Regions from separate parts of the Erwinia sp. AC075 genome, predicted to be linked through region 2. Evidence: predicted binding sites of a transcription regulator. Region 2 holds the regulator's gene; each other region holds the start of a gene.
The links. The regulator CRP, encoded in region 2, controls carbon source genes, mostly activating them, when cyclic AMP is high. The targets are predictions, from matches to a motif close to ATGTGANNNNNNTCACAT.
Positions count from the first base shown of each region.

Region 1: the regulator CRP is predicted to act here: its motif matches at 6,191-6,208, upstream of yrbN (protein YrbN).
Region 3: the regulator CRP is predicted to act here: its motif matches at 1,710-1,727, upstream of azuC (stress response protein AzuC).

Region 1 covers NZ_CEEDEU010000001.1:4,417,775-4,428,275, forward strand. Annotated here, with positions in the region: gene infB (translation initiation factor IF-2) at 1-847, shown strand, start outside; gene rbfA (30S ribosome-binding factor RbfA) at 917-1,333, shown strand; gene truB (tRNA pseudouridine(55) synthase TruB) at 1,333-2,277, shown strand; gene rpsO (30S ribosomal protein S15) at 2,386-2,655, shown strand; gene pnp (polyribonucleotide nucleotidyltransferase) at 2,956-5,100, shown strand; gene nlpI (lipoprotein NlpI) at 5,227-6,111, shown strand; gene yrbN (protein YrbN) at 6,215-6,271, shown strand; gene AC0IXH_RS20785 (DEAD/DEAH family ATP-dependent RNA helicase) at 6,288-8,225, shown strand; gene AC0IXH_RS20790 (luciferase-like monooxygenase) at 8,339-9,346, opposite strand; gene AC0IXH_RS20795 (U32 family peptidase) at 9,582-10,460, opposite strand; gene ubiU (ubiquinone anaerobic biosynthesis protein UbiU) at 10,469-10,501, opposite strand, start outside.
Region 2 covers NZ_CEEDEU010000001.1:4,259,219-4,269,719, forward strand. Annotated here, with positions in the region: gene AC0IXH_RS19885 (YccS/YhfK family putative transporter) at 1-1,928, opposite strand, end outside; gene crp (cAMP-activated global transcriptional regulator CRP) at 1,987-2,619, opposite strand; gene AC0IXH_RS19895 (OsmC family protein) at 2,927-3,337, shown strand; gene AC0IXH_RS19900 (phosphoribulokinase) at 3,377-4,246, opposite strand; gene AC0IXH_RS19905 (creatininase family protein) at 4,425-5,222, shown strand; gene AC0IXH_RS19910 (LysR family transcriptional regulator) at 5,256-6,155, opposite strand; gene AC0IXH_RS19915 (BMP family protein) at 6,266-7,273, shown strand; gene AC0IXH_RS19920 (ABC transporter ATP-binding protein) at 7,290-8,840, shown strand; gene AC0IXH_RS19925 (ABC transporter permease) at 8,824-9,936, shown strand; gene AC0IXH_RS19930 (ABC transporter permease) at 9,933-10,501, shown strand, end outside.
Region 3 covers NZ_CEEDEU010000001.1:4,030,514-4,041,014, reverse strand. Annotated here, with positions in the region: gene AC0IXH_RS18920 (chaperone modulator CbpM) at 1-271, opposite strand, end outside; gene cbpA (curved DNA-binding protein) at 268-1,215, opposite strand; gene azuC (stress response protein AzuC) at 1,557-1,634, opposite strand; gene mntP (manganese efflux pump MntP) at 1,820-2,389, opposite strand; gene AC0IXH_RS18900 (DUF1158 family protein) at 2,981-3,232, shown strand; gene mgtA (magnesium-translocating P-type ATPase) at 3,373-6,057, opposite strand; gene AC0IXH_RS18890 (alpha/beta hydrolase) at 6,741-8,189, shown strand; gene AC0IXH_RS18885 (MFS transporter) at 8,527-9,855, shown strand; gene AC0IXH_RS18880 (AsmA family protein) at 9,951-10,501, opposite strand, start outside.

The DNA.
Region 1 (10,501 bases), 160 kb from region 2:
GCGTGACGAATTGGGTCGCGAAGTGACTGAAGCTGGTCCTTCGATTCCTGTTGAGATCCTTGGCCTGTCAGGTGTTCCTGCCGCCGGTGATGAAGCAACGGTTGTTCGTGACGAGAAGAAAGCCCGTGAAGTTGCACTGTATCGTCAGGGCAAATTCCGTGAAGTTAAGCTGGCTCGTCAGCAGAAATCTAAACTGGAGAACATGTTTGCGAACATGACCGAAGGTGAAGTTTCTGAACTGAACATCGTGCTGAAAGCTGACGTTCAGGGTTCTGTCGAAGCTATCTCCGACTCGCTGCTGAAGCTGTCCACTGATGAAGTGAAAGTGAAAATCGTGGGTTCAGGCGTAGGTGGTATCACCGAAACTGACGCCACGCTGGCCGCGGCTTCTAACGCTATCCTGCTGGGCTTCAACGTGCGTGCCGATGCTTCTGCTCGCCGCGTAGTGGATACCGAAAGTCTGGATCTGCGTTACTACTCCGTGATCTATAATCTGATCGACGAAGTTAAGCAGGCGATGAGCGGTATGCTGGCGCCTGAGTACAAGCATCAGATTACTGGTCTGGCTGAAGTGCGTGACGTGTTCAAATCACCTAAGTTCGGCGCTGTTGCTGGCTGTATGGTGACTGAAGGTAACATCAAACGTCACAACCCAATCCGCGTACTGCGTGACAACGTGGTTATCTACGAAGGCGAGCTGGAATCCCTGCGCCGCTTCAAAGATGACGTCAACGAAGTCCGTAACGGCATGGAATGTGGTATCGGCGTGAAGAACTACAACGATGTGCGTGTTGGCGATATGATCGAAGTCTTCGAGATTATCGAGATCCAACGTACTATCGATTAATGGTCGCCTGAAAACAGTGACTTATTTGGGAGGCCGTTGTGCCTCCCGAATTATTTGGAGAGTATTATTATGGCGAAAGAATTTGGTCGCCCACAGCGTGTCTCTCAGGAATTGCAGAAAGAGATTGCTGTTATTCTGCAGCGTGAGATTAAAGATCCCCGTCTGGGCATGATGGTTACCGTATCAGGCGTCGATTTGTCTCGCGATCTGGCCTATGCCAAAGTATTTGTGACCTTCCTGAACGACAAAGACGAAGACGCTATCAAAGGCGGTCTGCGTGCACTGGGTGATGCTTCTGGCTACATCCGTTCACTACTGGGCAAAGCGATGCGTCTGCGCATCGTCCCTGAACTGACCTTCTTCTACGACAACTCGTTGGTCGAAGGGATGCGCATGTCTAACCTGGTGACCAATGTGGTCAGAAACGATGTTGAACGTCGTGGACCGCAGGAAGAACAGGAAGAAGAAGACAAGAAGGAAGACTGATGAGCCGTCCTCGTCGTCGCGGACGTGACGTCCACGGTGTTCTGCTGCTGGACAAACCGCAGGGGCTGTCGAGTAATGATGCCCTGCAGAAAGTGAAGCGGTTGTTCACAGCAAACCGTGCTGGCCACACCGGCGCGTTAGATCCTCTGGCGACCGGCATGCTGCCGATCTGCCTTGGCGAAGCCACCAAATTTTCTCAGTATCTACTGGACTCAGATAAACGTTACCGCGTGATTGCCCGTCTGGGTCAGCGCACGGATACGTCTGATGCTGATGGCGCGATTATCAGCGAGCGTCCGGTGACCGTTACTGAAGAACAACTGGCGCAGGCATTGGACAGCTTCCGTGGGGAAACCCAGCAGGTGCCGTCGATGTATTCCGCGCTGAAGTACCAGGGGCGTAAGCTGTACGAATATGCCCGCGAAGGCATTGAAGTCCCGCGTGAAGCCCGCAGCATTACGGTTTACGAGTTACAGTTTATTCGCTGGGAAGGCGATGAGCTGGAGCTGGAAATCCACTGTTCCAAAGGCACCTATATCCGCACCATTACCGACGATCTCGGTGAGATGCTGGGTTGCGGCGCGCACGTTATCTATTTGCGTCGTTTGCAGGTTGCGACCTATCCGATCGCCAGTATGGTGACGCTGGAACAGTTGGCTGAACTGAGTGAAGAAGCTTACCGTACGGAACGCACGCCGGCAGAATTGCTTGATGCGTTGCTGATGCCGATGGACAGCCCGGCAGCCGCGTATCCGGCGGTTAATCTGCCGCTGGCGGTGTCAGCTTACTTCCGCCAGGGCATGCCGGTGCAGGCGGTTAATGCGCCTTCTTCCGGCCTGGTTCGCGTGACGGAAGGTGAAGAGCAGAAGTTTATTGGCATGGCAGAAATTGCCGATGACGGTCGCGTGGCGCCACGCCGTCTGGTTGTAGAATATTCCGACTAGTCATTTGCGTAAGCTTCTGGCTAAGAGTAGAATGGCGCGGCTTTACCATTGGGTTGCTGAATTAGAGATCGGCGCCTGTACATTTATCTTATAATTTGGAGTTGTATCATGTCTCTAAGTGTTGAATCTAAAGCGCAGATCGTAGCTGATTACGGTCGTGACGCGAATGACAGTGGTTCTACCGAAGTTCAGGTTGCTTTGTTGACTGCACAGATTAACCATCTGCAGGGTCACTTCTCTGAGCACAAAAAAGACCACCACAGCCGTCGCGGTCTGCTGCGTATGGTTTCTCAGCGTCGTAAGCTGCTGGATTACCTGAAGCGTAAAGACGTTGCACGTTACACCAGCCTGATCGAGCGTCTGGGTCTGCGTCGCTAGTCTTAGAGTTTGCCAGGTCGTTTCGGTGCATTCTGATGTACCGAAATGATGGGTTGGCAGATTCGTGCGAGTTTCGCTAAAAAGGGGCCTTTATGGCCCCTTTTTTTAGGCGAGCGGCAGCATTTCAAGCCAAACTATTGTATTGTTGCTGGGTGTGATCTTCAGTTGCAGAGGTTCGCGCGGCTAATGAGAGGCTTTGTCCCATAAGGGATTAGGGTTGTCATTAGTCGCGAGGATGCAGATGAGGATTTAAAATTAACGGCAGGGTCAGTGCCTTGCCAGTACGTTAAGGACATAATTTTGCTGAACCCGATCGTAAAAAAATTCCAGTATGGTCAGCATACCGTCACCATTGAGACCGGTATGATGGCTCGCCAGGCAACGGCAGCCGTAATGGTAAGCATGGACGACACCGCTGTGTTCGTTACCGTTGTAGGCAAAAAGACCACTAAGCCAGGCCAGGACTTCTTCCCGCTGACCGTTAACTATCAGGAGCGTACTTATGCTGCTGGTCGTATTCCGGGTAGCTTCTTCCGTCGCGAAGGCCGTCCAAGCGAAGGTGAAACCCTCATCTCTCGTCTGATTGACCGTCCGGTTCGTCCGCTGTTCCCGGAAGGGTTCATCAACGAAGTCCAGATTATTGCCACCGTGGTCTCCGTAAACCCACAGGTTCACCCGGATATCGTGGCATTAATCGGTGCCTCTGCCGCACTGAGCCTGTCAGGTCTGCCTTTCAATGGTCCAATTGGTGCCGCTCGCGTGGGCTACCTTAACGATCAGTACGTGCTGAACCCAACGACCGATGAGCTGAAAGAAAGTAAGCTGGATCTGGTTGTAGCGGGTACTCAGGGCGCGGTTCTGATGGTTGAGTCTGAAGCTGAACTGCTGAGCGAAGATCAGATGCTGGGCGCAGTGGTGTTCGGCCACGAGCAGCAGCAGGTTGTGATCGACCAAATCAACGCGCTGGTTGCCGAAGCAGGTAAACCGCGTTGGGACTGGAAGCCAGAAGCTGTCAACGAATCATTACAGACCCGTATTGCTGCGCTGGCTGAATCTCGCCTGAGCGAAGCTTACCAGATCACTGAAAAACAAGAGCGTTATGCTCAGGTTGGCGTGATCAAGTCTGAAACTACCGCAGCACTGCTGGCGGAAGACGCTAGCCTTGATGACAACGAAATCGGCGATCTCCTGCATGCGCTTGAGAAAAACGTGGTTCGTAGTCGTATCCTGAGCGGCGCTCCGCGTATCGATGGTCGCGAAAAAGACATGATCCGTGGTCTGGATGTGCGCACTGGCGTTCTGCCACGTACTCACGGTTCCGCGCTGTTCACCCGTGGTGAAACTCAGGCACTGGTTACCGCAACGCTGGGCACCGCCCGTGATGCGCAGAACCTGGATGAGCTGATGGGTGAGAAGACCGACAGCTTCCTGTTCCACTACAACTTCCCTCCGTACTGCGTAGGTGAAACTGGCATGGTTGGGTCGCCTAAGCGTCGTGAGATTGGTCACGGTCGTCTGGCTAAGCGTGGCGTACTGGCAGTAATGCCTAAAGCTGACGCGTTCCCATACACCGTGCGTGTGGTGTCAGAAATCACTGAATCAAACGGCTCTTCTTCAATGGCTTCCGTCTGTGGTGCTTCACTGGCACTGATGGACGCAGGCGTACCAATCAAAGCAGCCGTAGCCGGTATTGCGATGGGTCTGGTAAAAGAAGGCGAGAACTTTGTGGTTCTGTCTGACATCCTGGGTGACGAAGATCATCTGGGCGACATGGACTTCAAAGTAGCCGGTAGCCGTGAAGGTATCACCGCGCTGCAGATGGACATCAAAATTGAAGGTATCACCCGCGAAATCATGCAGGTGGCTCTGAACCAGGCTAAGGGTGCGCGTCTGCACATTCTGGGCGTGATGGAACAGGCTATCAGCACGCCGCGTGGCGACATCTCTCAGTTCGCACCACGTATTCACACGATTAAAATCAGCCCGGACAAGATCAAAGACGTGATCGGTAAAGGCGGTTCTGTGATTCGTGCGCTGACCGAAGAAACCGGCACCACCATCGAAATCGAAGATGATGGCACGGTGAAAATCGCAGCGACCGACGGTGAGAAAGCGAAATATGCTATCCGTCGTATCGAAGAGATCACTGCAGAAATCGAAGTGGGCCGTATCTACAACGGTAAGGTTACCCGCATCGTTGACTTCGGTGCCTTCGTTGCTATCGGTGGTGGCAAAGAAGGTCTGGTTCACATCTCTCAGATCGCTGATAAGCGTGTAGAGAAAGTGACCGACTATCTGCAGATGGGCCAGGAAGTGCCGGTGAAAGTTCTGGAAGTTGATCGCCAGGGCCGCGTACGTCTGAGCATCAAAGAAGCGACTGAGCAGGCTGCAGAGCCTGAAGCAGCCGTGACTCCAGCAGCGCCTGAAGCTCCTGAAGCAGAATAAAGTCAGACCCTTAAGCTCTCCCTGCGAACAGGGAGAGCGGTATCATCGCGAGGACAGGACGACACCTTGTGCACGGCAGGCGGATGAAAGGATATTCATCCCATTGTTTGTCTTTGGGAGTGGGAAATGAAGCCTTTTTTACGCTGGTGTTTCGTTGCGACAGCTTTAACGCTGGCAGGATGCAGCAACTCGGATTGGCGTAAGAACGAGGTTCTGGCTGTTCCGCTGCAGCCTACGCTGCAACAGGAAGTGATTCTGGCACGTATGGAACAAATTCTTGCCAGTCGATCCCTTAGCGATGATGAACGCGCACAGCTGTTATATGAGCGCGGAGTGTTGTATGATAGTTTAGGTTTGAGAGCACTGGCGCGAAATGATTTTTCATTAGCGTTATCTGTCAGACCTGATATGCCTGAAGTATTCAATTACTTAGGCATATACTTAACGCAGGCAGGCAATTTTGATGCTGCCTATGAAGCGTTCGATTCTGTACTTGAGCTTGATCCAACTTACAATTATGCGCATTTAAACCGCGGTATCGCCTTATACTACGGCGGAAGGTATAAATTAGCGCAAGATGATCTGCTGGCGTTTTATCAAGACGATCCTAACGATCCTTTCCGCAGCTTGTGGCTCTATCTCGATGAAAGAGAGATGGACGCAGACAAGGCTAAAGTAGCGCTTCAACAGCGTTACGACAAAGCGGTCAGAGACCAATGGGGATGGAAAATTGTCGAGTTCTACCTGGGAAATATCAGTGAAAGTACACTGATGGACAGTCTCAAGGCAGACGCAACGGATAACACCTCGCTCGCTGAACATCTCAGTGAAACCAACTTCTATTTAGGTAAACATTACCTAAGTCTGGGGGAGAAGGACGACGCAGAAGCGTTGTTCAAGCTGACGGTCGCAAACAACGTTCACAACTTCGTTGAGCACCGATATGCATTGTTGGAGCTGGCCCTACTCGGCCAGACACAAGACGATTTATCAGAATCTGACCAGCAATAGCTGACGAACTACTATCGCCCTTTTTTCGAAATGTCATCATCTTAGCGGATGAGGGCTTTCTTGTTCGTCGAAACCACTAATTTGAGCCGGTTCACACTTTTTGATGAAAATGACTGAATGTTTTCACGACGAGTTATGTAGACTGGCCGCCGCAATCTAAGAGGCACGTGTACTACATGACTGATATTGAAACCACTTTTGCTGACCTTGGCCTGAACGCCGAACTCCTTGAATCTCTGAACGGTATGGGCTACGTGAAGCCTTCTCCAATCCAGGCTGAGTGTATTCCTCACCTGTTGGCAGGCCGTGATGTTCTGGGTATGGCACAGACCGGTAGCGGAAAAACTGCAGCGTTCTCGCTGCCACTGCTAAACAACATTGATAGCTCCCTGAAAGCACCTCAGATCCTGGTGCTGGCACCAACGCGTGAGTTGGCGGTTCAGGTGGGTGAAGCGATTACCGACTTCTCCAAACACATGAAAGGTCTGAACGTGGTTGCCCTTTACGGCGGCCAGCGTTATGACGTTCAGCTGCGCGCTTTGCGCCAGGGTCCACAAGTTGTTGTGGGTACGCCTGGTCGCCTGCTGGATCACCTGAAGCGTGGCACGTTAGATCTGTCTAACCTGCGCGGCCTGGTGTTGGACGAAGCCGATGAAATGCTGCGTATGGGCTTCATCGAAGACGTTGAAACTATCATGGCTCAGATCCCAGACAATCATCAGACTGCTCTGTTCTCTGCAACCATGCCAGAAGCGATTCGTCGTATTACTAAACGCTTTATGAAAGATCCGCAGGAAGTGCGTATCCAGTCAAGCATGACCACTCGCCCTGATATTTCTCAGAGCTACTGGACGGCTTTTGGTCGTAAGACTGATGCACTGACTCGCTTCCTTGAAGCTGAAGATTTTGATGCTGCTATCATCTTCGTGCGTACCAAAAACGCGACGCTGGAAGTTGCTGAAGCGCTGGAGCGTAGCGGTTACAACAGTGCTGCCCTGAACGGTGACATGAACCAGGCCCTGCGTGAGCAGACTCTGGAACGCCTGAAAGATGGTCGTCTGGACATCCTGATTGCGACCGACGTTGCGGCCCGTGGCCTGGACGTTGAGCGTATCAGCCTGGTGGTAAACTTCGACATCCCTATGGATGCAGAATCTTACGTTCACCGTATCGGCCGTACCGGTCGTGCGGGTCGTGCTGGCCGTGCGCTGTTGTTCGTTGAGAACCGTGAGCGTCGTCTGCTGCGTAACATTGAACGCACCATGAAGCTGACCATTCCAGAAGTTGAACTGCCTAACGCAGAACTGCTGGGTGAGCGTCGTCTGGCTAAGTTCGCCGCTAAAGTTCAGCAACAGCTGGAAAGCAGCGATCTGGAACAGTACCGCGCACTGCTGAGCAAAATGCAGCCTGCAGAAGATGAGCTGGATATCGAAACGCTGGCCGCTGCTCTGCTGAAAATGGCTCAGGGTGAACGTCCTCTGATCGTTCCTGCCGATGCACCTCAGCGTCCTCGTCGTGAGTTCAAAGAGCGTGACGATCGTCGTGGTGACCGTCCAGAGCGTGGTCCTCGTGAAAAAAGTGAAGGTGGCGAGCGTCCAGCCCGTCGCGAACGTCGTGACGTTGGCGATATGGAAGTTTACCGCATTGAAGTTGGCCGCGATGACGGCGTTGAAGTTCGTCACATCGTTGGTGCTATCGCTAACGAAGGCGACATCAGCAGCCGTTACATCGGTAACATCAAACTGTTTGGTACTCACTCAACTATCGAGCTGCCGAAAGGCATGCCGGGTGACATCCTGCAGCACTTCACTCGTACGCGTATTCTGAACAAACCAATGAATATGCAGCTGATTGGCGATGCAGTGCCACACAGCAAAGAGCGTACTGGTGGCGGTGAGCGTCGTGGTCCAGCTCCAGCCCGTGGCGGCTTCGGCGCTGGCAACCGTGAAGGCGGTCGTAGCGATCGTCCTGAAGGTGGTCGTCGCTTCAGCAATGACCGTAACGGTCCAGCTGCTGGTGGTGAGCGTCGTGGCGGCGGTTTCAGCCGTGACGGTGGCAACCGCGGTCCTCGTACCGAAGGTGGCAACGCACCTACTCGTCGTCGTGATGCATAATCACTGACTGACCAATAAAAAAACCAGCCTTCGGGCTGGTTTTTTTTTGCCTGCAATTCGCGGACGCTGCATCAGCGATAAGGGCAGCGAAATCCTGCCCTGCAGCGTGCGGATTACAGCGTGTTATGCGCTTCCATAGCCAGTTCAAACGAGCGCAAACGCGCCTGCTGATTGTGTATCTGACCATTCACCATGATTTCGTCAGCCTGCGTTTCACGGATCAGTGAAGCCAGTCCCTGACGGACTTTATCCAGATCGCCGACAATCGACATACTCAGCGCCTGTTGCACACCGTACTGCTCTGAAGGTGACCACAGGTTATCCATATTCTCAACCGGAGCAGGCAGTGGGCCTGGCTTACCCCGGCGGAGATTGATGAACTGCTGCTGCATCGAGGTGAACATATAGCGGGCATCCCGTTCGCTATCCGCAGCAACCACATTCACGCACACCATCGCATGCGGCTTCTCAAGACGCGCGGACGGCTTAAAGTTTTCACGATAAATATGCAGGGCCTGGAACAACATGTCCGGCGCAAAATGCGACGCAAAGGCAAATGGGATGCCTAGCTGGGCGGAAAGTTGCGCGCTGTATAAACTGGAACCGAGCAGCCAGACCGGAATCTTCAGCCCGAGTCCAGGCACCGGCTGGACGGCGGGTTGCGCGTCTGGCTCCGCATCAAACCAGGCAATCATCTCGGCGACATCAGACGGGAAGTTATCAACATGGCCGCCCATATGACGGCGAAGAGCCATCATCGTGCGTTGATCCGAACCCGGCGCGCGGCCCAGTCCCAGATCGATACGGCCGGGATAAAGCGATTCGAGAGTACCGAACTGCTCGGCGATCACCAGCGGTGAATGGTTTGGCAACATTACGCCGCCAGAGCCCAGACGCAGCGTGGTGGTATTGGCGGCCAGATAGCCAATCAACACCGACGTCGCCGCACTGGCAATGCCGGTCATGTTGTGGTGTTCAGCCAGCCAGTAACGGTTATAACCTGACTTTTCCGCTTGCTGTGCGAGAGCCAGTGAAGAATGAAACGCATCGCGCGCGGTGGCGCCTTGCGGGATCGGCGCCAGATCGAGAACCGAAAGTGGGACATTTTTTTTATCAGACATAGGTGCTCACTTATTCGAAGGGCGTAAGCCAATACAAATATCTATCCTGGACGATTTCTTCTTGAAAGGATTGGCAGTTTGCAGCACTTTTCAGCAGTGCAAGGCCGCGATTAAAAAACCGCCAACCCAATGGCTCGCGCTCAGGACAGGCTAGTCTGACCAGTATCCTCCATCGTTACCCATATTGAACAGCCTTTATTGGTAGTGCGATGATGCGGGCTTGACGCCCGCCGCGTTAGCTGACCAATTCCAGCCCGGCCACTTTCCACCAGTAGCCATTGCACTGCTGGCGGGATATCAAGGTCAGAGGCTGTTTTCCGGTTTCATTATTGCGGAACGCTTCAAGCATCGGCAGGGTATCGCTGCCTTCCGGTGACAGCCGCACAATGTCGACCAGGCCCTGCATCGAAATCAGTTCATTGCCGAGGTTATAGCAGTAGCCGCTCATGGTCTGGATGCCGTTAAGCACAAACACCTGCTGATCTTCCTGCGAGCGCAAGGCTCTGCCCTGGGGATAGTCAATACAGCAGGTCTGACAATCATCTTTCCCGCGGTTTTCCGCTCTGGCCGTAAAGCAGCGGGCGGAATAAGCCAGCGGCAAATGGCCGTAACTCAGCACCTCAACCTCAAACTTATTTCTGATTCCCAGCGCCTCACACTGGGTGAGTAAATTGACCAGCCATTCACGGGAAAGCTCAACCGGCATGCACCAGCGCATCATGCCCATTTTATGCAGCAGGCGCAGGGTCACGGCGTTATAACAATTGAGCGCATGTCCGGCGACGAAAGGCAAACCGGCCTCTGAGGCCATATTCACCGTGCCCATATCGTTAGCTTCGATCAGGAACTCGCCGTTATCAACGTACCTTTTCAGCTCGGTCAGTTCAGAGGGTGATTGCAGCAATGCCAGCGTACTGAGCACCACCTGTTTTCCGCTGCCCGCCAGGTCTTTGGCCATCCCCAGCCAGTCGGCGTGCCTGGTTGCCCGACGCTTGCTGCAAACGGCTTCGCCCAGATAAATAATGTCAGCCGAGCTGGCAGCGGCTGCCTGATAAAAAGCCTGCAACGTCTCTGTTGGCCAGTACCAGAGAACCGGGCCTAGTGCGTATTTCATGCTGATCCTTACTGCCATTCACGGTGATAGGCACCGAGTGT
Region 2 (10,501 bases):
TCCATCTGCGTATCCAGCACGTTCGCTTCTGAGCTCGGCCCGTCATACTCCAGCCGCTGTTGGCAACGCTGCAACGCAACCTCACAGGCCTGCAGATAACGCTCCGCCAGCGACGAGGTCAGCATGGTGTGTTCCCGCGCCAGCGTGGTCATGGCATTGATATGCTCGACGATAAACTGGCTGTGCGTCACCCACAGTTTCATATCCGCCAGATAGCTGGGATCAAAGCCTGGCTCCTGCATCGACTGATTGAGCGAGTTGAACAGGGCGTTGTGCGCCTGATTAACGCGGATACGCTGATAGGCCAGCTTCACCGGGTCCTGTTCATTCCCCAGCAATAACCGCAGCGCATCCTGATAGGTTTCCAGCGCGTCATGCGCATTCTGCCGCAGCAACCCGCTTTGCCATTGCGGCCACAACCAGATGGTGCCGCCGAAGGCAATCAGGCAACCCATCAGCGTATCCAGTAAACGCGGCAGCAGGAAGTCTGCGCCGTTAAGCGAGAGCAGCTGCAACGAATACACTGCGGTGACCGTAAAGCCAATCATCGCAAAGCCGTAGAATTTACGGATAAACAGGTAGCTGATAAGGGTGATGGCTAACATCACCAGCAGCACGATGGATTCGGGTGCCTGCAGGCGCAAGGTCACCGCGGCAATCACCAGCCCGGCCAGCGTGCCCAGCGCACGGTGCTGGATGCGGACGCGCGTTGCGCTGTAACCGTTCTGGCTGACAAACATGACCGTCATCAGGATCCAGTAGGGTTTGGGCAGATTAAAGAACAGCGCCAGCGAACTGGCAAATGTGAGCATCACCGCGAAGCGGGCGGCGGTGCGCAAGGCGGCCGATTTCAGCGACAAATAGCTTCTGATGGCCGGCAGCAGCGGCAGTCGGCGCTGCCGGTCAGCCATCAAATCGCGCTGATAAAGGGGACGCTGGGTACGCAGCACCCGACCAATCCGGCTGAAGTGGTAATAGCAGAAGGTGCCCACCGGGTTATCCGGATTCTGCCGTGAGATCTTCTCCAGCGCCTGAAGCTGCTTATCCATGGTGAAGCGCTCGGGCAGCTTGTGGTAAAGGATATCGTCGGCCAGTTCACGCAGCCTGGCGGCGATGGTCTGCGCGTTCCAGCGGATCACCGCTTCGGCATGGCTTTGCTCCACCAGCTTTTGCACTTCTTCCGGCTGATGCAGGCTGACGGAGATGTGCTCCTGCAAATCCAGCGCGATTTGAAACGCGCGGGTCAGCCGCTTGTGGTGATTGTTGTTGGTAGCTGACAGCATATGCATCTGCTGATAGCAGGTGGTGATCAGGTCGACCGCTTTTTGCTGACGCGCCAGCAGCGGAGGCAGGGCTTTCTCCGGATCGGTGAGTTTGGTCAGCAGGGTGTATTTCGCTTCGCAGTAACCCGCCAGCTCGCGATAGAGCAGGCTTAAGGTTTCCCGCAGCGGTTGCTCTTTCCACAGCCAGAACCAGACCCAGTTGAACACGCCGTACCAGATGGTGCCGAGCACGTAGAGCATCGGCGGTTCCCACACCGGCATGCGTCCTGCCAGGCTAAGGGTGAAGATTGCGGCTATCAGCGAGCCGGGCAGCAGGCGGCCATGCAGCGGGCTGATTTCACCGGTGACGCCCAGCAGCATCGCCATCGAAAACAGGATCACGGGCAGGGGAACGTGGTGACCGGCAAGATACTGGATCAGGAAACTGCTGAAGGCGAACAGGCTTCCGCCAACGATCAGGCGTTTGAAAAAGCGCTTATGAGGAGTATCAAGGCCAGCGAGGTTGCAACAGGCAGGGACTAAGGAAAACAGCAACCCTTTTTGCAAGTCGCCCAGTAGCCATCCCATCGCTACCGGTAAACAGAGCACCAGCGTCTGGCGCAATGCGTAGTTGATCTCCGGGTGATAAATCAGTCGACGCCACATCACTCCACACCAAATAAAAAGGCGCAACACCAGGTGTTGCGCCGTGGATCAGAGCCGATTAGCGAGTGCCGTAGACAACGATAGTTTTACCGTGTGCCGAGATCAGGTTCTGATCTTCCAGCATCTTCAAAATGCGTCCCACTGTTTCACGAGAACAGCCAACGATTTGCCCAATTTCCTGGCGGGTGATCTTGATCTGCATCCCATCCGGGTGCGTCATGGCGTCCGGTTGTTTTGCCAGGTTCAGCAAGGTCTGCGCGATGCGACCCGTCACATCGAGGAAAGCTAAATTGCCCACTTTCTCAGAAGTGACCTGCAAGCGATTCGCCATCTGTGCAGACAGGCGCATCAGAATGTCAGGGTTAACCTGGATCAGCTGACGGAATTTTTTGTAAGAGATTTCAGCCACTTCACAGGCTGTCTTCGCGCGTACCCACGCGCTACGCTCCTGACCTTCTTCAAACAGGCCAAGCTCGCCAATAAAGTCGCCCTGATTGAGGTAAGACAGGATCATCTCTTTGCCTTCTTCATCCTTGATAAGCACCGCTACTGAACCTTTGACGATATAGTAGAGGGTTTCTGCCTTTTCACCCTGATGAATCAGCGTGCTCTTGGATGGATACTTATGAATATGGCAATGAGACAGGAACCATTCAAGTGTCGGGTCTGTTTGCGGTTTGCCGAGAACCATTCGCTGTTATCCTCTGTTGTAATCGTGCCTAAATACAGGGGCAGAGTTCCCTGCCAGGCGTTGAAATAGTCAAGCGTTTCCCATCAGGAAATTTATTCGGGCCTCTGTTAAAAGCCTGGCTCGTTATGCGATTCGTTTCGTCGTGCCTGTAGAGTACTGACGAAAATATTACAGCTTTGTTTGTAGCACAGCTTTCAACGAGTGTCTTGTGTTGTCTCGCTTCAGCATAGTGCGAAAATTGCCGCATTGCCGTTTTTCTGCCTAAAGCGTAATCTGGCGATAACTGAATGAATTAGAGGAAATTGTTATGCAGGCTCGAGTCAAGTGGGTTGAAGGGTTAACGTTTTTGGGAGAATCCTCATCCGGGCATCAGGTTCTGATGGACGGAAATGCGGGCGATAAAGCCCCGAGCCCGATGGAGATGGTGTTGATGGCCGCGGGCGGATGCAGCGCAATCGACGTGGTTTCCATTCTGCAGAAGGGCCGCCACGACGTAAAGGATTGCGAAGTGAAGCTCAGCTCCGAACGCCGTGAAGAGGCCCCGCGCCTGTTCACCCACATCAATCTGCACTTTATCGTCACCGGCGTGGCCTTAGGCGATAAAGCGGTGTCGCGTGCCGTCGATCTCTCCGCGGAGAAATATTGCTCGGTGGCACTGATGCTGGGCAAGGGCGTGGAAATCACCCACAGCTATGAAGTGATTGAGTTACCGGCGTAAGTCATCCCATCGCCGCCCTAAGCCCCGTGCCCGCGGGGCTTACTCTATTTTCTTACCCTGGATCAGACGCTTCACCAGCGGCCCCATAATCAGCTCCATCGCCAGCCCCATCTTGCCGCCCGGCACCACCAGCGTATTAATGTGCGAGATAAAGGATCCCTGCAGCATCGACAGCAAATACGGGAAGTCGATATCTTCCAGCGCCTGGAAATGGATCACCACAAAGCTTTCATCCAGCGACGGGATACCGCGCGCCGCGAACGGGTTAGAGGTATCCACCGTCGGCACACGCTGGAAGTTAATGTGCGTGCGGGAGAACTGCGGCGTAATAAAGTTGATGTAATCCTCCATGGATCGCACCACCGAATCCATCACCGCTTCGCGTGAGTGGCCGCGTTCGCTGGTATCGCGCACCAGTTTCTGGATCCACTCCAGGTTCACGATCGGTACCACGCCAACCAGCAAATCAACCTGCTGCGAGACATTGTTCTGCGGCGTCACCACGCCGCCATGCAGCCCTTCATAAAACAGCACGTCGGTCGGTTCCGGCAGGGGTTGCCACGGCGTAAAGGTTCCCGGAACCTGATTCCAGGGGACCGCTTCATCATAGGTGTGCAGATATTTGCGGGATTTGCCGCTGCCTGACCGGCCATATTCCGCGAAGGTCTGTTCGAGCAGGGCGAAGTCATTGGCTTCCGGGCCGAAATAGCTGATATGGCGGCCCATATCGCGCGCTTTTCGGATCGCCATATCCATTTCAGGACGGGTATAACGGTGAAAGCTGTCGCCTTCGACTTCGGCGGCATGCAGATTCAGCTGCTGGAAAATTTTTCTGAAGGCCAGGCTGGTGGTGGTGGTTCCCGCCCCGCTGGAGCCGGTGACGGCAATAACCGGATGTTTGGCTGACATGCGCATACCTCCCTGAGTAAAGTCACATCGATCACGCATTGGTACCATGTTTCGCGCACGGGTGTCATCTTTGCCACTCTCTGATGCCAAAAAAGCAACGCTGCGCCGCATTTTTGCTGCTTCAATTCGGCCACGAATATCCGCAGACTGACAAAAATGATGCAGGAGAAGGTGCCAGATGAATATGCCGTCGTCACGCTGGTGGTGGGATCTTTCCACCCGAGAATTCAGTGAGCTGGACATGGATAAAGTGATCGCGGTGCTGCCGATTGGCGCCGTCGAGCAGCATGGTCCGCACCTGCCGGTCCGGGTGGATGCCGCCATCAACGCGGGCATTATTGCGCGCGCGGTCGAGTTAATGCCGGCGGATTTGCCGGTACTGATCCTCCCGGCGCTGCCGGTGGGGAAATCCGATGAGCACCTCAATTTTCCCGGCACCTTAACCCTTCCTTATGAGGTGTTGGGTAAAGTCTGGTTTGAGGTGGCGAAAAGCGCCTGGCGTGCCGGGATCCGTAAACTGATTTTCTGGAATTCCCATGGTGGGCAACCGCAGCTGATGGAAATCGTCTGTCGCCAGCTGCGCATCGAACTCGATCTGTTTGCGGTCGGCGCCAGCTGGTTCCGCACCATTGATTCTTCCGACCTGTTTAGCGCGGAGGAGTTACAGCACGGCATTCACGGCGGGGAATCCGAAACCAGCGTGATGCTGCATCTGCACCCGGATTTGGTGCAGATGGACTATGCGCAGAACTTTGTTTCCGCCTCGGTGGCGCTGGCGGAAACGGGCGGTATTCTGACCCCGGAAGGCGGCGTCGGCTTTGGCTGGATGGCGGAAGATCTGCATCCGTCCGGCACCACCGGCAATGCGGCGGCGGCAGATGCTGAACGCGGTAAGATTGAAACCGATCGGGCGGCTGAGGCCCTGATCCGGCTGATTGAGGAAGTGCAGGCTTATCAACCTCCTTTCCAGCGCTAAAGGTCCACGGGCGTTGTCTTCGCGGCAACGCCGTTACGCCATCTGTCCCATCATCACTTTGATGGTTTCTGCCAGCACGCTGCCGATCGCGCTGGTGCCCCGGTCGTGACCAATCAGCATCAGCGTTTGTGCCTGCTGCGACAGTTCACGTACCGGGATATACATCAAACGCCCGCTGCGCAGATCGAATTCGATATCAAACGGCGTTAAAAAGGTCAGCGCCTGATCGAACATCGCCGCCTGGCGCATCACTTCGATTGAGTTGGTTTCAATTACCGGATGCACGGTGACCATCGCCCGGGCAAACAGCTCATTCAGATACGGGCGGATCACCATCGACTTATCGGCAATCACCAGCGGATGAGGCACGCAGTCGCTGAGCCTCAGGCTGGTTTTATCGGCCAGCGGATGGCCGGGAGCAACCACTGCGCCCAGTCTGCCGACGGCGCTGCCCAGCATGCGCAACGAGGGCGGCAGGTCAAAATCGAACCCCAGCCCGAGGTCGGCCTCACCGGATCCCACCGCGGCGGTAATGTCATCGCCGGTGGTCATCTGCCGGAGGATCAGTTTCACCCGCGGATTTGCCCGGCGAAATTCAGCGGCCATTCGCGGGATCAAATTGGCGGCCAGCCCGCTCATCATCGCCACCGTCACTTCGCCTCGCCGTAATCCCTTCAGCTCTTCAATCTTAATCTGCGCCCATTCCAGCTCTTTAAAGGTCTGCCGCACATGGTGGATCAACACTTCGCCCGCCGCGGTTAACACCATTTTACGCGGCAAGCGCTGGAACAGCGGGGTGCCCAGTTCTTCCTCCAGCGCGAGGATCTGGCGGTTGATTGCCGACGCTGAGATATGCAGCCGACCTGCGGCTTTGCGGATCGATCCGCAGCGCGCCACTTCATCCAGGTAGGTCCAGAGCCGGTGTTGCAACATGCAAAACTCCTGCGTTGCCTTTAAGGCATCAATGAGTACGAAAATATGTGCTTTTAAGGTAACGAAAATCGCGGCATAACTGAACAATCTTCAGTTGAGGGGGCAAAAAAATGGCAGGTGTAAGTCGCAGGGGATTTGCAAAAATGCTGGCGGGTGCGGTGATGTTACCGGCTCTGGCGCCGTTACTTTCGAAGCGTGCAATGGCGGCCGATAAAAGCATTAAGATCGCGTTGTTATTACCCGGCTCCGTCGCCGATGGCGGCTGGAGCATGCTCGCTTATCAGGGATTACAGGCCCTGAAAAAAGAGGGCTTCACCGTTGCCTGGAGCGAAAGCGTGCCGCAGGCGCAGATGGAACAGACTATCCGCGGTTATGCCGACGACGGCTATTCGCTGATTATCGGACACAGCTTCGAATACGGCTCGGCCTTTGCTGAAATCGGCCCTGATTATCCGGACACCTATTTCTTTGCGTCGACCTTCAAGCCAGACAGCAAAGCACCTGCCAACGTTGAGTACGTCAATCTGGCCTACCTGCAGTCGGCTTATGCTGCCGGCGCGCTGGCGGCACTGATTTCCGATAAGGGCAAGGCGGTGGGCTTTGTCGGCGGCGGGGATAACCCGACGCAGCAGGCGATGATGCGGGCGTTTATTGCCGGCGCGGAGAAAACGCGTCCGGGAGTAAAAGGCCTGGGCGTGGTAACCGGCGATTATGACAATGCGGCCAAAGGTCGGGAAGCGGCCACCACCCTGATCGGCAACGGTGCGGATGTGATCTGGCATACCGCCGATGTGACCGGCTTAGGGGCGCTGCAAGGCGCGGCGGCAGCGAAGGTCAAAGCCATCGGCTGTTATGCCGATCAGAAGGACGTGGCACCGGCGTATATCGCCTGCAGCCTGAAGCAGAACCTTGACTGGATGGTGGAAGAAGTCGGCCACTCGGTCGCCAGTAAACGTTTTATGGGCGGCAAAGAGTGGTCGCCAACGGTCGCCAAAGCCTGGTCAGTGGTGTACGGCAGCGAGCCATACAACAGCAAGCTGGTCAGCGCCGAGGCCTGGCAGACGTTTACCGCCATCTGGCAACAGCTGGATAACGGCAGCATCGTTCCTAACGTGTGAGCAAAGGATTTTTGATATGGCATCAACTCCGTCAGTCCGTGTCGCGCTCAATAAGATCACCAAGCGTTTTGCGCGCGTCACGGCCAATGACTGTGTGACGATGCAGGTGGCTTCCGGGGAAATTCATGCGCTGCTCGGTGAGAACGGCGCCGGGAAAAGTACCCTGATGCAGATCCTCTATGGCCTGTATCAGCCCGATGAAGGCGAGATCGTTATCGAAGGTAAGCCGGTGACGTTGCGCGATCCGGGTGATGCCATTGCCTGTGGCATCGGCATGGTCCATCAGGAATTTATGCTGGTGCAGCCGATGACCGTGGTGGAAAACGTGATCCTCGGACTGAAAGAGACCCGCAGCGGTCGGCTGGATTTACGCACGGCGGCGGCGCGTTTGCAGACCTTGTCGGATCGCCATGGTCTGGCGGTCGATCCCTGGGCGAAGGTACAGCATCTGCCGATTGGCGTGCAGCAGCGGGTTGAAATCCTCAAGCTGCTGTATCGCGATGCCCAGGTGTTGATCCTCGATGAACCCACCGCGGTGCTGACACCGCAGGAAAAAGAAGGGCTGTTTGCCACGCTGAAATCACTGCGTGCCGAAGGGCGCTCGGTAATCATTGTGACGCACAAACTGTATGAAATTATGGCGATAGCCGATCGCGTCTCGGTGATGCGCGGCGGCAAGATGATCGATACCGTGGCGGTCAGCGAGACGTCGGAAACCGATCTTGCCCGGCGCATGGTGGGACGAGATGTGGTGCTGAGGGTGAATAAATCGCCCTGTCGGCCGGGAAAAGAGGTGCTGCACGTCGACAATATCGCGGTGCGGGACGAATCCGGTCAGCAAAAAATCTGGCGAGCCTCGCTGAAAGTGGCCGCCGGGGAAATTTTAGGCATTGCCGGTGTCGACGGTAATGGGCAGTCCGAACTGGCTGAAGCGTTACTGAATCTGCGCGAAGTGGAAGCCGGGCGCATCTGGCTGGGGGGCGAAGATATCACCGAGCTGTCTCCTGCCGGGCGACGCGCGAAGGGCATGGGCTTTATTCCCGCCGATCGCCGGGGCGTCGGATCGGTGACCTCGCTGTCGATTGCAGATAACGCCATGTTAGGCGCGCAGCAAACCTTTACCCATGCTCGCGGCTGGCTGCTCGACCGCAAGAAAATCGCGCTGCACGCACGGGCGATCGTCAATCATTTCAAGGTCCGCACCCCGGATACCGACTTCGAAGCCGGAAAACTGTCCGGCGGCAATCTGCAAAAACTGATCCTCGGTCGCGAAGTGGCCCGTAAACCGCAGTTACTGGTGGTGGAACAGCCGACGCGTGGGCTGGACGTTGGCGCGGTGGAAGCGGTCTGGCAGGCGCTGCTGGCCGCACGCGACAGCGGCTGCGCTATCGTGATGATTTCGGCCGAGCTGGAAGAGATCCTCAACCTGTCTGACCGGGTGGCGGTGATGTACAGCGGGCAAATCGCCGGGATCCTCGATGCCTCAGACGCCACGGCCGAAAAGCTCGGCGAACTGATGGCCGGTGGCAAACTTGTTTCAGGAGCCGACAATGACCAGGCTGCTTGAAAAACGACTGGCACCCGCCGACTCCTCAACCGCCATTGCCATCACCACCTCCGGCGCCATGCTGGTGGCCTTTTTCCTCGCCGGACTGCTGTTTATCCCTTTCGGCGGCAATCCACTCAGCGCCTATGGCTTTTTATTCAGCGAAGCGTTCGGCTCGGTGCGTGGCATCGGGCAGACGCTGGTGCAGGCCACACCGTTGATCCTGATTGCGCTCGGGACGATTGTGATCTGGCGCGCGGGGCTCGGCTACATCGGCTTTGAAGGCTGCTTTTTAGTGGGCGCCGCGGCGGCGAGCTGGGTGGCGTTAGCCGGCACGCCGCAGGGCTTGCCGTGGAGTTTGCCGGACTGGGCTTACTGGCCCGCCGTTATCGTGGCGGCTTTTGTCGCCGGTTCGCTGTGGGCCGGCTGGGTGGGATATCTGCGGGTACGGTTTGGCGGCAACGATGTGCTGATCTCGCTGATGGCGAACTATGTCGCCATTTTCCTGATCCAGTATCTGGTCTCCGGGCCGATGCGGGCGATGGGCGATCTGCCGCAAACGCCGCGTCTGCCGAAAGAGAGCTGGTTGCCGTTTATTATGGACGGTATGCGGGCGCACTGGGGATTAGGCATCGCGCTTATCGCCACGCTGTACGTCTGGTGGTTGATCCGGGCGACGCCGGCGGGCTTTGAAATCATTGTCAGCGGACTCAATCCCAAAGCCGCGCGCTACAGCGGCATTGATGTTGCCAGCCGTCAAATGAAGGCGGTGCTGTTGGGCGGTGGACTGGCCGCACTGGCGGGACTGTGTGCGGTGTTGGGTGTGCAGCACCGTCTGATGGAAGGCTTATCGGGCGGCGTGGGATTTATCGGCGTGGTGGTGGCGTTGCTCGCCAGACTCAATCCGTTGCTGGTGATACCAACCGCCATTTTGTATGGCGGGCTTGAGGTTGGCGGCAGCGCGATGCAACGCCAGACGGGCTTGCCCACCTCGGTGGTGCTGATCCTGCAAAGTCTGGTAGTTATCCTGATCCTCGCGGGCGATATCCTGCGCTATTACCGTCTGCGCTGGCCTGCTCGTTCGCCGCACTCTTCTCTGACGGAGGAGAAGTCATGACTGCACTGATGCATATCGATACGGCGTTTATTGTTACCTGGCTGGCGGCAGCGGTGCGCCTGGCCGGCCCGGTATTGCTGGCAGCCCTCGGCGAAATCTATGCTGAGCGCTCGGGCGTGCTGAATATTGGCCTTGAAGGCACCATTTTGATGGGTGCGCTGGCCAGCTATATGACCGCCGTCTACAGCGGTTCTACCGCGCTGGGCTTTATCGCCGGCGGCGTGGCCGGATTGGTGGTGGGGATGTTGCTGGCCGCGCTCTATTTACGGGCGCATGCCAGCCAGATCGTCATTGGCATCGTCTTTAACATCCTCGCCGGCGGCGTGGCAACCTGGACCTACTCGCTGGTGATGGGCGACAGCTCTTCGCCAACCATCGCCATGCTTAACGCCATCCATATTCCCGGTCTTTCCACGCTGCCGGGCATCGGGCCGGTGCTGTTCTCCCAGCCTCTGCCGCTGTATCTCACCTTATTGTTAGTCGGCATTGCGCACTATGGCCTGTTCCATACCCGGTTCGGCCTTTCGCTGCGTGCCGTCGGGGAAAACCCTCGGGCGGCGCATGC
Region 3 (10,501 bases), 230 kb from region 2:
GGCGCTTCAGATGGGCGTTCTCTTTCTCCAGATGCTCCACCTTCTCCATCAGCGTCAGCGCCATCGCAATACCCGCCCACTCCAGCTCAAGCTCAACCTGCAGTTGTCGTGCTTTGCGCAGGCTACGCAGCGCGTGATAATCGAAAATCCAGCCGGGCGTCACTTCCAGCGGGGTGATCACCCCAAGCCCCACCACTTCCGTCAGCTCTTCGGGGGAAATATCCACCGAACGGCAAATCTCAATCACGGTATAGCGGACATGTTCACTCATGATGCGTTCTCCCATGCTGAGCGCGGCTCGAAGGCGGCCTTCTCCGCTAACTCACGCCACAGGGCTGCCGTTTGCTCATCGGCTTTGCCCGGCATCACCACTTTCAGAATGGCAAACAGATCGCCGCTGCCTTTTTTACTGACCAGGCCTTTGCCTTTGACCCGCATCCGCTGGCCGTTCTGACTGCCCGCCGGGATGGTCAGCGCAATTTTTCCGGTCAAGGTTGGTACCTGAATCGTCGCGCCCAGCGCGGCTTCCCACGGAGCCAGCGGCACCACAATCTGCAAATTCTGCCCATCGACTTCAAACAGCGGATGCGGCGCCACGCGGATCACCAGATACAAATCGCCGTTCGCCGCACCGTGGCTGCCCGCCACGCCCTGGCCTTTCAGGCGAATACGCTCGCCATCGACCACGCCGGCGGGGATTTTCACCTTCAGGGTTTTTGCTATTTCATCCGTCTGGCGACCAAACTCATCCAGCACTGGCAGGGTGAAGGAGACGTTGCGGCTGTCGCCGGTCAACGTCTCTTCAAGGAACATCGGCACTTCCATTTCCAAATCCTGACCTCGTCTTGGTGGATGACGTCGCGTCTGCCCCTGGAATCCCCCGCCCTGACGGCCAAAGATGGATTCGAAGAAGTCAGAATAGTCACCGGTATTACCCTGAGAATGTTGACCAAATCCGCCACCGAAGTCCGGTGCGGATTGTGAGAAGCGGGGATCGTCGCGGTGTAAGCGCAGATTGTCGTATTCAGCGCGCTTGTCGCTGTCCTTCAGAACCTCGTAAGCTTCGGCCATCTCTTTAAATTTCGTTTCGGCATTGGCTTCGGTGCTGACATCGGGATGGTATTTTCGCGCCAGCCGACGGTACGACGTTTTAATGGTTTTCAAATCTGCCGTCGGTTCAACCTCCAGCAGGGCGTAATAATCTTTAAATTCCATCTATTAACACCTTCTTTTCACACAACTATTTTGAGACAAGTCGGGTTCAATCCGTCGAAAACAAGTGAGGCCATAAGGCCCCACGGTGACCCTTAACGCGGTACTTAATGAGTGTAAGGCGTAAATGCGCGATGGGGGAAATAAATCAGACCATCCCGTTACAGGGTGTGGAGAGTTTAATGCGGCGATCGACAGGCACAGCAAATCGCCCGATGGCTGAACGGGTTCAGAAGGCGTAAGAAGATTTTTTAGGGAGAGTAGAAGGCAGTGAAGAACAGAAGAAAGTGATAACCACCGGTCGGTCCCTGACCGAGGCTATCGAGGGTGTCTGGCCGAAACCATTAAGACATGGCGCCTGGCGGCACGTGTTTGAACGCTTCAACATAGCTGTGCAACACGCGTTTAAAGAATTTTTTCATTTCGGCTACCTGATTAAACTTTTGTTAGTAAAACGCAAAAAAAGTATACAAGAAGCGCGTTTTTCAGGCAAATAAATTTGAACCAGATCACAAAATTGGCGGGTAGTATGCAAAGGTGAACTTAAACGAAGGTTAAACAAGCGGGCCGCAGCCCGCCGAGAGCAAAGGGGGAAAGAGGAGGGAAATCAGGCAAAAAGGCCTAAATGTTCAACCAGAATGCTGCTGCCGATACCGATCAGCACGACACCACCAAATATCTCTGCCCATTTGCCCATCACCGGGCCCAGGAAACGCCCCAGCAAAATACCTGCTGATGCCATCACCATGGTGGAAGCGCCGATAGCCAGCGCGGTGGTGACAATGTTCACCTGCAGGAAGGCCAGGCCAACGCCCACAGCCATAGCATCGAGGCTGGTTGCCACCGCAGTGGTGGCCAGCAACATGAAGCTGTGGCTCTGGGGCGCGTCTTCGACCGATTCTTTTTTGCGGAACCCTTCCCAAATCATACGGGCACCGAGCACAAACAGCAGCGTGAAGGCCACCCAGTGATCCCACTGCATAACGTAACGGCTGGCCGCAATGCCGACTGCCCAGCCAATCAGCGGGGTCAGCGCTTCAATAACGCCAAAAATCAGGCCGGTGCGCAGCGCCTCTTTCAGTGAGGGACGATGCAGGCTGGCACCTTTACCGATGGCCGCCGCAAACGCGTCCATCGACATGCCAAAGGCCAAAATCATTGTTGCGTACATGTTCATTGTAGTTATACCGGTTTGAGGGCCCTGGACGCCTTCAGGCATCAAAAACAGAGGTCCCGGCGAAAAAATAAGCGCGGGTGCGCAACAAGAAGCGCATCCTATCACGGGGTTTCGCAAAAAAAAAGACAACAAAATCAGGGATTTGAGTATAGCCTTGGCTATACTTTTTAACGAATGCTAATTTCGCGGTAAATTTTTAATCAAAAAGGCTAAAAGAATTACTGTGTTAACGGTCACATCCCTGAAGCCGTTGGGGGAATAGCCAGCAGAAATGAGGGATAAGGCGGGCAGGAAATGGAGGAATCTTTTGTTTAGAAAAGGGGCGGAGATCGGCAAATCCGCCCCCTGAGCGTTACCAGACCCGGTAAACCTTGCCGGTTTCAAACTGGGTGATGGTCATCTCGCTCAGCGGGTCAAAATGGACGCCGCCCGATTCACCTGCTCTGGCGGCAGGATCTGCACCCTTCGCAGAAGCGCAGCAGCTTTATTCAGTGGATGCGGGAAGAGGTGAAACGCGCGCTGGCGGTGTAAGCATTGAACCTGAAGCGAGTTTGCTGGAAAATGGCCGCTGATGACCCGACTGGAAGCCCCATGAATAACCCGTTTCTGACCTTTTTGATGCCGATGAGCACCCTGATGCTGGGCATGCTCTCCGCCCTGCTGTTGCCCGCGCCGTGGTTTGGTCTGAGCCTGACGTACCGCCTGATGGCGATGTTCCATCTCAGTGATATCGGCCAGCTGTATACGCTGGTGTTTTGCCTGTGGTTTTTGCTGCTGGGGGCGATTGAGTATTTTGTGATCCGCTTTATTTACCTGCGGTTTGTGAAGGTCTCACGGGATTAAAAAATTCAGGGCGGATCGGCGATCCGCCCTGACTGCATTACATGCTGAGGATCATCAGCAGTCCGCTGGAGAAAATCAGCAGCCCGACGAAGAACAGCACGATGGTGGTGACCACGTTAGCGTATTTCATGCGTTTCTCCTCAGAACCACTGGCCGAAGCGGCGGATATAGACACGTTTCATCGCCTGCGCGACCACGCAGTAACCGAACAGCGTGGCGACCAGCCATGGGAAGTACGACCATGGCAACGGCACCAGACCGACCGCGTGCCCCAGCGGTGAGAACGGAATATAGATCCCCAACGCCATCACCAGCCCGGTCGCTATCATCACCGGCAGCGCCGCACGGCTCTGAATAAACGGGATTTTCTGGGTGCGCAGCATATGCACCACCAGCGTTTGCGACAGCAGCCCTTCAATAAACCAACCCGACTGGAACAGGGCCTGATGCTCGACGCTGTTAGCGGCGAACACGTGCCACATAATCACAAAGGTGGTGATATCAAACAGCGACGAGGTTGGCCCCATCCACAGCATAAAACGACCAATGTTTTTCGCGTCCCATTTGCGCGGTTTGCGTAAAAACTCCTTGTCCATTTTGTCCCACGGCAGCGCCAGCTGAGACAGGTCATACATCAGGTTCTGGATCAGCAGATGAATAGCCAGCATCGGTAAAAACGGAATAAAGGCACTGGCGATCAACACTGAAAACACGTTGCCAAAGTTGGAGCTGGCGGTCATGTTCAGGTACTTAATGATATTGCCGAAGGTTTCCCGGCCTTTAATCACGCCCTGCTCCAGCACCATCAGATTTTTTTCCAGCAGAATAATATCGGCGGACTCTTTGGCGATATCCGTGGCGGTATCCACCGAAATGCCGATGTCCGCATCCCGCAGCGCCGGCGCATCGTTGATGCCATCGCCGAGGAAGCCGACGGTGTGGCCGTTGTACTGCAACGCCTGCAGCACGCGTGATTTCTGCTGCGGTGTCAGGCGGCAAAACACCGTCCGCGCTTCCACCAGCGGGTAAAGCTCATCGTCGCTGAGGCGAGCAATCTCGGTCCCACACAGCGGCACGCCTGGGTTCAGGCCGACTTCACGGCAAATTTTGCTGGTAATAATCGCGTTATCGCCGGTCAACACCTTCACCGCCACGCCGCTTTCCTGTAGCGCAGCAATCGCTTCGCCGGCACTCTCTTTCGGCGGATCGAGGAAGGTCAGCAGCCCGCAAATGGTCAGCTCACGCTCGTCCGCTTTGCTCAACGGCAGCGTCAGCGGATTGTCTCCCAGCTCACGTTCGCCCAGCATCAACACGCGGAAGCCCTGCTGATTCCACTCTTCTGCCTGCTGACGCCACTGTTGCCGTGCGGCTTCATCCAGCGGACGCTTTTCGCCGCCATCGAGCCACCAGCTGGCCACCGCCAGCATCTCATCCACCGCGCCTTTGCAGATCAGCTGCTGCTGATTGTGTTCATTGGCGACCACCACCGACAGGCGGCGACGCTCAAAGTCGAACGGCAGCTCGTCAATTTTACGGTAGCGCCACAGTCCGGCGACCGCCTGGTTTCCCTGGCTGAAGCTGAGGATGGCTTTATCCATCAGGTTCTTGATGCCGCTTTGATGGCGGCTGTTCAGCCAGGCCAGCTGCAGCACCTTGTCGTTATTGCGGCCATGGGCATCCAGATGCTGTTCCAGAATGATGCGATCTTGCGTCAGCGTGCCGGTTTTGTCGGTGCACAGCACGTCCATTGCACCGAAGTTTTGGATGGCATTCAGCCGTTTCACCACCACTTTGCGACGGGACATGGCAATCGCCCCTTTCGCCAGGTTGGAGCTGACGATCATCGGCAGCATTTCCGGGGTCAGACCGACCGCCACCGCCAGCGCGAACATCAGCGCATCGGACCAGTCACCTTTGGTAAAGCCGTTGATAAACAACACAATCGGCACCATCACCAGCATAAAGCGGATCAGCAGCCAGCTAACGCTGTTGACGCCACGGTCGAACGCCGTTTGCGGACGGCTACCCACCACTGATTTTGCCAGCGAGCCAAACCAGGTTTCGCCACCGGTCGCCACCACCACGGCGGTTGCGGTGCCGCTGGCGACGTTGGTGCCCATCAGGCAGATGCCGGGCATCGACAGCAGGTCGGCGTCGTCGCTACTGCCTGTCGCGGTTTTCTCGGCGATGTTGGCCATCGCGTCATATTTCTCAATCGGAATGGCCTCCCCGCTGAGCGCCGCCTGGCTGACAAACAGGTCGCGGGAGGAGAGCAGCCGCACGTCAGCCGGGATCATGTCGCCCGCCGACAGGAAGATAATGTCGCCTGGCACCACATCATGCAGGGCAATTTCACTTCTGACCGGCTGCGACGAGGCGCTGCTGCGGCGGATCACCGTCGCGGTGGTACGCACCATTGACTTCAACGCTTCGGCGGCTTTATTGGTGCGATATTCCTGCCAGAAACGCAGCAGCCCGCTCAGCATCACCATCATCAGCATGATCAGCACGCCGGTCAGATCGGTTTCTTCACCTTTGCGCTGCGGCAAAATGTAATCGGTGACAAAGCTGATGCCGGCCAGCACCATCAGCACCCAGATAAAGGGATTGTTAAACGCCTGAAAGAGCTGGCGAAGGGCATGGGGTGCCTTCTCGTTCGCCACCTGGTTTTTGCCGTAATGGGCGAGGCGCTCGGCGGCCTCTTCCTGGGTCAGGCCCTGACGCTGGGTATGCATTCTGGCCAGCGTGCTGTCCAGGCTCTGTTTTGCGGCGCTGGCGATGGCCAGATCGCGGGCAAGGTTTAAGTTGGCATTGTTCATTTTCATCTGCCAGATCCTTTCTTTTTTTTGTTCAGGCGCGGGGAATCTCTCCTGCGCATGAGGATTAATCAGAATGTGTACGGATCGGGACGAGGGCAGGACAGCGTGAAGAAGGGACGATCAGTGCGTGTTTATCCCCCTTCTGCCGTGCAGCCGCCTTCGCCCATCGCTGGTCGGAGGTTCTTTCATCAGAAAATCCTTTATCAGAAAAAGTGTGTTTAGCGGCACTGCAAAAGATCGGGGATCAAACGCATAGCCTTCCGCGCCCAGTATTCACTGGACCTGATTACGATAAGTCAGGGGGGATGCGACGACCTTGAAAGGAGGTGAAACATTGCCCGCCGTTTTTCGGCAAGCAAACAAAGGAGTTGGCTTACCAGATTAAGATGTTACTTAAGGGGTGACTGTCCAATTTTGGGCTCCGTTGTGTGAATCGCCGTCACTATAGGCCGGGTCAGGACCGAAGTAAACCGCAAAATTTAGCACCACATTGCGATGTAAAAATAAAAATACCCAACATAATCATAAAGATAAATGGTAACTTACGGTGATTAATCGCTGTTTTTTTCTTAAACCATTAATCAACAGCGGCGAAATTCCCATTAAGACATTGCTTAAACACAGTCTCATTCCCAGGCCGATCCGCTCTATACTTGCAGCGGAGACTCGGGCAGAAGGACAGGATGACAATGCTTCAACGGACTAAAATCTGGTTTAAACGCGTGGCGACACTGGTGGTCATTGTATCGATCGTGCTGCTGGGGCTGCGCGTGGCGCTAACGGAACGCGGGCCAGATTTGCAGCTATGGCACACCTGGGTACCGCAGGAGCTGAGCGACAGTCAGATGGATAACAGCGACTGGGCGGGCTATCTGAAGAATGAGCAGAACCTGTTCGACGGCATCAAAATTAACGTCAGCGACAGGCTGCAGGACGACAATCCGGAAACCTATAACCGCTATGCGGAGCGCAGCCCGGTCAATCCGGAACACTTTTCCACCGACTGGAACCGCTCCTACATCATGATGCCGACCGGCACGCCGCGTGGCGCGGTGGTGTTGCTGCATGGCCTGACCGACTCACCCTACAGCCTGCGCCATATCGCTCAGGACTATCAGCAGCATGGCTATATCGCGCTGGGGATCCGTTTACCCGGCCACGGCACGGTGCCGGCGGCGCTGACCAGCGTGGTGTGGCAGGACTGGATGGCGGCAACCCGGCTGGCCGTGCGGGAAGCGAAAAAACGCATTCCCCCCGGTGCGCCGCTGCATATCGTCGGCTTCTCCAACGGCGGCGCGCTGGCAATGAAATATGCGCTGGATGCGCTGGACGATCCGACCCTGCCGGCACCCGACCGGCTGATCCTGATCTCGCCGATGATTGGCGTCAGCAGCTACGCCCGCTATGCCGGGCTGGCGGGGATCCCGTCGATCTTCCCGGCCTTTGCCCGATCGGCGTGGCTGAGCATCCTGCCGGAGTTTAACCCGTTCAAATACAACTCCTTCCCGGTAAAAGCGGCGCGCCAGTCCTGGCTGCTTACCAGCGCCCTGCAGAGCCAGCTGCATCGTGAACAGGCCAGCCAGCGGTTGGCTAAACTGCCGCCGGTGCTGACCTTCCAGTCGGTGGCGGATGCCACGGTCAGCACGCCTGCGGTGGTCAGAGCCTTATACAATCTGCTGCCGGCCAACGGCAGCGAGCTGGTGCTGTTTGATATCAATCAGTCGGTGCCGCTCTCCCCGCTGATGCGCAGCAGCGCCCGCCATGCGGCAGAACATCTGTTACCTCCCGCGCCACGGGCCTACACCGCGACCCTGGTCACCAACGCTTCTGCCGGAAGCGATACGGAAGTGGCAAAAACCACCCCAGCCGACAGCACCGCGACCCTGGTCACGCCGCTGGGATTGCGTTACCCGGCAGACGTCTATTCGCTGTCCCATGTGGCGCTGCCCTTCCCGTTAACCGATTCCCTGTACGGGCGCACGCCGACGCCGCCCAATGCGTTCGGCGTCAGTTTCGGCTCGATGACGCCGCGCGGGGAACGCTCGGTGTTAATCGTCAGCCTGGATTCGCTGATGCGCCAGTCGTCGAATCCGTTTTATCCGTGGATGCTTGAGCAGGTTAACGCGACGATAAAATAAACCCTTCCCCATCCGCTCCGACACGCGTTGTAACACGCTGTGTCGGGGTTAACGTCGTCCGTCGCTGGGGCAATAGCCAGTCATAAATCTGGTTTGCTGGGCAAAAGTTAGCCAAAAGCCAGCATTTAACGCTGACCCGCCACTTTTTATTGGCCGTTTACTGGTGTTTATTGCCAGCAAACCGGCGTTTGGCGTTGCCATCGCCCGGCAATTATCCTCTGTCACGCATAATCCTCTTTTCCACGCCGCAAGCCCGTCGTGGCGCGGTTTTCGCCATTGAATGCCGTCTCCGCTGTGCGTAAGATTCTTTAACATGTTTTACAAATAAGAAACTGCTATGCAAGCCTCCATCGCCCCAACGCTCGACGCCGAAAACGACACCACGCCCGTAAATTCCCGCGGTAAAGTGATGGTCGCTTCGCTGGTCGGCACCGCTATCGAATTTTTCGATTTCTATATTTATGCTACCGCTGCGGTCATCGTTTTCCCGCATATCTTCTTCCCACAGGGTGATGCCACGGTCGCCACGCTACAGTCGCTGGCTACCTTCGCCATCGCCTTTGTCGCGCGCCCGATTGGCTCGGCGGTGTTTGGCCACTTCGGTGACCGCGTGGGCCGTAAAGCCACGCTGGTCGCATCGCTGCTGACCATGGGGATTTCAACCGTGGTGATCGGCCTGCTGCCGGGCTATGAAACCATCGGCGTCTTTGCGCCACTGCTGCTGGCGCTGGCGCGCTTCGGTCAGGGTCTGGGACTCGGTGGGGAATGGGGTGGCGCGGCGCTGCTGGCAACGGAAAATGCCCCGGCGAAGAAGCGTGCCCTGTACGGCTCCTTCCCGCAGCTCGGCGCGCCGATTGGCTTCTTCTTTGCCAACGGCACCTTCCTGCTGCTCTCCTGGCTGCTGACCGACGATCAGTTTATGCAGTGGGGCTGGCGCGTGCCGTTTGTGCTCTCTGCGGTGCTGGTGCTGGTTGGCCTGTACGTGCGCCTGTCGCTGCACGAATCGCCGGTCTTTGCCAAGGTGAAGAAAGAGAAGAAGCAGGTCAAAATCCCCATTGGCACGCTGCTGTCTAAGCACCTGAAGGCGACGATTATCGGCACCTTTATCATGCTGGCGACCTACACGCTGTTCTATATCATGACCGTGTACTCAATGACCTACGGCACCACGCCGGCACCGGGCGGCCTTGGCTTCCCACGCAATACCATGCTGTGGATGCTGATGCTGGCGGTCATTGGTTTTGGTGTGATGGTGCCGATTGCCGGCCTGCTGGCAGACCGCTTCGGTCGCCGCAAAACCATGATCGTCATTACCCTGATGATTATCGCCTTCTCACTGATTTTCCCGAGCATGTTAGGGTCAGGGAATCAGCTAATGGTGATGGCTTTCCTGCTGTGCGGCCTGAGCATCATGGGGCTGACCTTCGGCCCGATGGGTGCCCTGCTGCCGGAGCTGTTCCCGACGGAAGTGCGTTATACCGGTGCCTCGTTCTCCTATAACCTGTCGTCGATCCTTGGGGCGTCTGTCGCACCCTACATCGCCACCTGGTTAGCGCACACCTACGGTCTGTTCTACGTCGGCATCTATCTGGCCTCGATGGCCTGCCTGACGCTGATTGCGCTGTTGGCCAGCAAAGAAACCCGCCACGAATCGCTGTACGACTAAGCCTTGTTCAGGCAATAAAAAACCGGCCATGGCCGGTTTTTTTTCGTGCTGAGATCCGCTGCGGGAACGGGCCCTGCGCCCATCCCCGCCGGGGATTACTTCTTGCTCTTCATCTGTTGCAGCACGTTGGTACACTGATTCTGCTCGTTGTCGCTGGGTGAAATCAGTGCCAGCAGCGCGGCGGCGGGCGCCACGACCGCACCGAGAGCCACCGCTGCCGCACCCCGCGCAATCAGCGGACCGGCTTTCACACCTGCATTCGGATTCTTGAAGGTGCCCTTCACATACAGCGGCGAGCGTAGGGTGATGATACGGATACCCTTGCTCTCAGGATCGATCGACAAATCCATCCGCTCGTTGGCGAAGTTGGTGGTGCCGGAGATGTTAATCACCGCGTTCTCGGTATCGAAGACGAACAGCCGGGTTGAGGCTAAGCCGTTAGTGACGTTGAGGTCGGCTGCGGCACAGTTGATCCGCACTTCATCATCGCCAAACAGCTTGCCGACCACGTAGTTACCGACGTTCAGACCGACAATCTCCATCAGGCTGCGGCTGATCACCCCGTCATTCATCAGCATCTTCAGCTCGCCGTTGCTGGTCGCCAGAATATCGGCCACCGAGTTACCGTTTCCGCTTAACGTGGCGT